Kordia antarctica: one gene and its partner. The protein of the gene in region 1 interacts with the protein of each later gene in a pairwise test. Links are inferred from orthologs where the notes say so. Each region holds a gene or a part of one and is shown on either strand. Other genes may lie near its edges.

Region 1 (3,327 bases):
GTTTTTAAAATTAGTTGCTGCTTTAAACAGAATTTCTGAAGCATATAAAAACACATCAATATCTAAAATATCACTTCCTGTGTGCATGTGAATTCCGTTGATATTCATATTTGTCAATTCTACAATTCGCAATACATGCGGAATTTGATGAATAGAAATTCCAAATTTTGAATCAATATGTCCAACTGAAATGTTATGATTTCCGCCAGCCATTACATGCGGATTGATTCTGATACAGACAGGAATCGTTGGATGTTTGCTTCCAAATTGCTCTAAAATTGAAAGATTGTCAATATTGATTTTTACGCCCAATTCCGCCGCTTGTTCAATTTCTTCAAGCGAAACTCCATTTGGTGTGTACATAATTTCGTGTACGTCAAATCCTGCGGCAAGTCCTAATTGCACTTCTTGAATGGAAACTGTGTCCAATCCCGCGCCAAGCGATTTCATCAACTTTAAAATACTCAAATTTGACAATGCTTTTACGGCATAATGTAGTTTTAACTTTGGCACATTTTTAAATGCTTTCGTCAAACGTTCGTATTGTGAAGTTATTTTGTTGGCGTCATAAACGTACGTTGGACTTCCAAATGTTTGTGCAATATTGAGTAAATCGGATTCTTTCATGTTCTAATTTTAACAATTCAAAACTATGTAAAATTCAAAAAATGATAAAGAAAAACAGTTAAAAAATATAAAAATAACACAAAAAGTTATATTTATAACAATTTAAAAATTCATCCTAAATAGTAGTTCCCGAAATTTATAAAACTCGAGTTGCTATACTTCACTTTTTGGATTTGTTGTTTTATCTTTCAAATATAAACATCAAATTTTTAAATTATGAAAAAAAGAAGCATTCAATCATTAGTATTAAACAAAACAAAAATTAGTGAATTACAAGGGAATATTGGCGGACGTAAAGATACAGATGCTTGTCCAACAGCAAGTACATGCAGTTGTGTGAGTTGTAGACCAGCATGTAATTTGCAGCAAGCATCACAAGGTTGTCAAAGATAATTTGCAGCTATTATGATTGTACAATTACACACGTTTTTTACCGTATTTGCAAGAGTAAATTGAAAGATTGACTCTTTTTCTTTTTTAAATTTATCAAAAACCAAAATTAATTGGGTTTAATGCATTCGATTTTTTACATTTGTGCTCTATAAAAAATTTCGTAAAATGAACTTACACGAATATCAAGGTAAAGAAATATTAGCAAGTTTTGGCGTGCGCATTCAAAGAGGAAAAGTCGCTTCTACACCTGCGGAAGCTGTGGAGGCTGCAAAGCAACTAACAGAAGAAACAGGAACAGGATGGCATGTGATTAAAGCACAAGTTCATGCTGGTGGACGCGGAAAAGGTGGCGGAGTAAAGCTTGCCAAAAGCCTTCAAGAAGTAGAAGAAATCGCAGGACAGATCATCGGAATGGATTTGGTAACACCACAAACTTCTGCCGAAGGAAAACGTGTACACCAAGTATTAGTCACAGAAGATGTATACTATCCTGGTGAGAGCGAAACCAACGAATTTTATATGTCTGTATTATTAAATAGAGTAACCGGACGCAACATGATTATGTATTCTACCGAAGGCGGAATGGATATTGAAACCGTTGCCGAAGAAACACCACATTTAATTTTTACAGAAGAAGTTGATCCTGCAATGGGATTATTAGGTTTTCAAGCAAGAAGAGTTGCTTTTAACTTAGGATTAAGCGGATTAGCATTTAAAGAAATGACAAAGTTTGTTTCTTCATTATATACAGCATACGTTTCGGCAGATGCATCATTATTTGAAATCAATCCTGTATTGAAAACTTCAGATAATAAAATTATGGCAGTTGATGCGAAAGTAAGTTTAGACGAAAATGCATTATTCCGTCACAAAGATTACTTGGCAATGCGCGATTTACGTGAGGAAAATCCAATTGAAGTTGAAGCGAAAGAAGTAGGACTAAACTATGTGGATCTTGACGGAAACGTTGGTTGTATGGTAAATGGTGCTGGTTTAGCAATGGCAACAATGGATTTAATTAAAATGGCTGGTGGAGAACCTGCTAACTTTTTAGATGTTGGTGGAACTGCAGATGCAAAACGTGTGGAAGAAGCTTTCAGAATCATCTTAAAAGACCCAAATGTAAAAGCAATTTTAATCAATATTTTTGGTGGAATCGTCCGTTGTGATCGTGTTGCGCAAGGAGTTGTAGATGCGTATAAGAACATGGGAGACGCTATTAAAGTGCCAATCATTGTTCGTCTGCAAGGAACAAATGCAGACATCGCTAAGGAATTAATTGACAATTCTGGATTGGATGTACAATCTGCTGTTGAATTCCAAGAAGCTGCTGATAAAGTACAAGCGGTTTTAGCTTAAGAGAATTAGATTTAATTTATTGAGTTATACACTTAAGTAATTGTATAAAGTTATAATTATCAGACACTTAATTTTGCTTAATGCCATTTAAAGGATAATCTTTATAAGAGTTTAGCTTTTTAAGCATGGAATATGCAGTTAACCATTTGATTATCAATAAAGAACTAAGTGTATAACTCAATTAATTTATATGTAGAAAGCCTTTCCAGTTTGGAGAGGCTTTTTTTTTGTTGATAATGTCTCGTCTTGAAATTAGAGTAACTACTAATTTTAAATGGAATTAACACTTGTAATTTTTATTTCTTTAACCTTTTCATTTTCAATATATATGTTCAGTTTTTTCCTCGAGCGAAAATGACTAAAATCATAAAACATGTGTTTTGAATCTTGTTTTGTTGGTTTTCCAAAGAATTGAATAAAATTACTTACACTTGAACCAATTTCTAAATTAAATTTCAAGGGTAATTTTTTTGAATCACATTTGAATGAATTCATGAACCAACCACTATGACCAAATATCCAAGTAGAATCGATTTTATGTTGAAAACCTTTCATTTCTCCAACCATGTTATTCTCATAATAGTAAGTATAACTAACATTGTCTCCTTTAATAAAATAAGGTGTTGGTTTGGACTCAGTTCTAACAATTGCGATTTGAACCGTATCTATTCTTTTATAATCTATCGGTTCGTTTAAGTACCAATTTATTCTAAATGTATCTAATTCAATAGTATTAAATTCAGTTACATTTTTAAAATTATTTTTTTTCTCTTTCGAGAATTGAAAAATAAATAGACTAGATATTAAAAGAAAAATTATTGTTTTCATCTTAGTATTGAAAGGATGACTCTGTGTCTGATGAGCCTAAATTAGTAAAAAGAAAATGAATTAGATTACAGAAATAATGAAAAGTTAAGTATAGATGTCATCTCTAATTTTTTAGAAGAA
Region 2 (3,093 bases), 4.6 Mb from region 1 along the record:
TTTCAGGTGTTCTGGAGTTCCTATAGTTTTTTGTTGTCCATAAGGATGATTTGGAAATAATCCTTCCAACATTGCATAGTATGATTTTCTTCCATCACTGTCTTGCGTTCTGTTAAATTCTTCAAATACCGCTTCTAATTCCGTATGAAATAAACGCAATACTAATTGGCCAAAACGTTCGTTTTCTAGGTCCAACCATTTGTCTAATTCATTTGTTGGAATTTTATTTGTGTAGACTGTTTGCTCAAATGATGTATATGCATTCGTTCCTGTTGCTCCTAATGAGCCAACCATTTTGTCATATTCATTCGCAACGCTGTAATTGGAAGCTTCTAAAGATACTTCATCAATTTTCTTGTAGAGTGTTTTCTTTTTCTCTGGATCTTTTTCAGCTCTGTGTTGTTCGTATAAATCAGAGATTTGGTCTAGGTATACTTTCTCTTTTTCCCAATCAAAAGTACCAATTTTGTCTGTTCCTTTGAAAACCATGTGTTCCAAGTAGTGAGCCAACCCTGTTGATTCTTTCGGATCGTAGTTAGAACCTGCTCTTACCGCGATATACGTTTGTATTTTTGGTTCATCACTGTTTTTACTTAGATATACTTTTAGTCCGTTTTCTAAGGTGTATAAACGCAATCCTGTTGGATCGTTTGATACAGTTTCATACGAAAGACCATTCGCATCTTTTTGTTGCGTTACTTTTACTTCTGTGGAAGCAGTATCGCTTTTTTCTTTACAGCTGAAAATCGCTAGTGTACACACGATCAGCAGTAACAGATTGATTCTTTTCATTATATTTTGATTAGTTTGTAGTGTTTAAACGTTAAAATTATGATTATTATATATTTAATTTCAATTTTTAACATTTATTTATTCACGCGCTATGTGTCTACTATTGAAGCGAAACGTTACAGATTATTTGTTAAATTTTTATTTTCTACATCATAGTTTGTTAAAAAAGAGTCCAAAAAATTATCTTTCAACTTCAACTTCATCTTCATCTTCATCTTCATCTTCATCTTGAAACTGTATAGATTTTTATCAAAAGAAGAAACAATTTTAGCATGATGTTTTTATTCCTAAAAAGTATGTAAACGAAAAAAGCGCAACATCATTTGACTGATATTGCGCTTTAAATATGCTTAAGAAATGATGCTTATGCCATCACTTCTGCTACTTTTTTTCCAATTTCTGCTGGAGAATCTACTACGTGAATTCCGCATTCGCGCATGATTGCTTTTTTAGCTTCTGCAGTATCATCTGCGCCACCAACAATTGCTCCTGCATGTCCCATGGTTCTTCCAACTGGTGCTGTTACACCTGCTATGAAACCAACAACAGGTTTTTTACTTCCACTTTCTTTGTACCATTTAGCCGCATCTGCTTCTAATTGACCTCCGATTTCTCCGATCATTACGACACATTCCGTTTCAGGATCGTTGATTAGTAATTCAACCGCTTCTTTTGTAGTTGTTCCAATGATTGGATCTCCACCAATTCCGATGGCAGTTGTGATTCCTAACCCTTGTTTTACTACCTGATCCGCAGCTTCGTATGTTAATGTTCCTGATTTAGAAACGATTCCTATTTTTCCTTTTTTGAAAACAAATCCTGGCATGATTCCCACTTTTGCTTCTCCTGGCGTAATGACACCTGGACAGTTAGGTCCAATTAAGCGACAGTCTTTGTTACTAATATATGCAGCAACTTTTGTCATATCTCCAATAGGAATTCCTTCCGTAATCGTGATAATTACTTTGATTCCTGCATCAGCAGCTTCCATAATTGCATCTGCAGCAAATGCTGGCGGCACAAAAATAATAGTGGTATCAGCTCCAACTTTTTCAACAGCTTCAGAAACTGTATTAAAAACTGGTCTGTCTAAGTGTGTTTGTCCACCTTTTCCTGGAGTTACACCACCAACTACGTTAGTTCCGTACTCAATCATTTGACCTGCATGAAATGTTCCTTCACTTCCTGTAAATCCTTGAACAATTATTTTTGAATCTTTGTTTACTAAAACGCTCATTTGATATTTGTTTTTTGGCTGAACAAAAATAGTTTTTTATAAAGTATTTAAGAAGTATTTTTTGAGTTTTATCAATAATTAACGAGAGTTTGATCTAAGTTTCACAAAGAACATAGGTAATTATCAATCAAATTACAGCATAAACACTTCATTTTTAGGTTTTTATTTTCTTTATCTTTACTCGCACAAAGAAAAGAAACAAAAGAAAATGCGCTTTTCCAGAGGTGTTGTTGACTGAAAAAGTCAAAACCGCAATCATTTTTCTAAATTTTTTCCAAGGCTTCAAAAATTCTTAACGAAAAATAATTACTACACTGCGGAAAAGAAATGAATTGTGTAAAAAATAGTTTCTTATAAAGTATTTTCTGAGTTTTATTTATCAAAAACTTTTAAACACTGAAAACTATTTATTTTCTAAGTTTTTTATTCGTTCTATTAATTCTGGAATTTGACGAATTGATGCAATTTCTTTGTATTTTTTTCTGAACTCATCAGCAGGCGTTCCAAAGTAACTTTTTCCACTTTCTAAGCTTTTACTCACGCCCGATTGTGCTGAAATAACTGCCTTTGCTCCTATAGTAATTCCGCTTGTGATTCCTACTTGTCCCCAAATAGTGACTTCATCTTCAATAATAACACAACCTGCAATTCCTGTTTGCGAAGCTATTAAACATTTTCTACCAATTACTGTATCATGACCAATTTGTACTTGGTTGTCAATTTTTGTTCCTTCTTTAATCGTTGTATCGCCTGTAACACCTTTATCTATAGTACATAAAGAACCTAAATCCACATTGTCTTCTATCACAACGCGTCCGCCAGAACGTAATTTATCAAATCCTTCTGGGCGTTTTTTGTAGTAGAAAGCATCTGCACCTAAAACCGTTCCTGAGTGAATGATTACATTGTTTCCAATGACAGCATTGTCGTAGATTGCCACATTTGCATGAATGATACAATCGTTTCCAATTGTCACATTATTTCCAATAAAACAATTTGGTTGAATTACTGTGCGTTCTCCAATGATTGCTGATGGAGAAATTGACGCGGAAGCACTTATAAAT

What was found.
Region 2: the proteins of sucC (region 1) and sucD interact in binary tests that used the Escherichia coli proteins (3 or more experiments, as listed by UniProt). The link is inferred for Kordia antarctica from one-to-one orthologs.

The regions. Positions count from the first base shown.
Region 1 is NZ_CP019288.1:5,044,018-5,047,344, forward strand. The notes cover bases 294-3,282. They hold sucC (ADP-forming succinate--CoA ligase subunit beta), read left to right. Parts: upstream 294-1,185; coding sequence 1,186-2,379; downstream 2,380-3,282. Other genes in these bases: lysA (diaminopimelate decarboxylase), read right to left, coding at 294-627; IMCC3317_RS21095 (hypothetical protein), read left to right, coding at 844-1,020; IMCC3317_RS21105 (hypothetical protein), read right to left, coding at 2,650-3,207. In the rest of the region: more of lysA, read right to left, coding at 1-293. UniProt on the Escherichia coli protein: Succinyl-CoA synthetase functions in the citric acid cycle (TCA), coupling the hydrolysis of succinyl-CoA to the synthesis of either ATP or GTP and thus represents the only step of substrate-level phosphorylation in the TCA.
Region 2 is NZ_CP019288.1:414,909-418,001, reverse strand. What follows is about bases 94-2,848. They hold sucD (succinate--CoA ligase subunit alpha), read right to left. Parts: upstream 2,030-2,848; coding sequence 1,157-2,029; downstream 94-1,156. Other genes in these bases: IMCC3317_RS01860 (UDP-3-O-(3-hydroxymyristoyl)glucosamine N-acyltransferase), read right to left, coding at 2,433-2,848; IMCC3317_RS01870 (M16 family metallopeptidase), read right to left, coding at 94-792. Also shown: more of IMCC3317_RS01870, read right to left, coding at 1-93; more of IMCC3317_RS01860, read right to left, coding at 2,849-3,093. UniProt on the Escherichia coli protein: Succinyl-CoA synthetase functions in the citric acid cycle (TCA), coupling the hydrolysis of succinyl-CoA to the synthesis of either ATP or GTP and thus represents the only step of substrate-level phosphorylation in the TCA.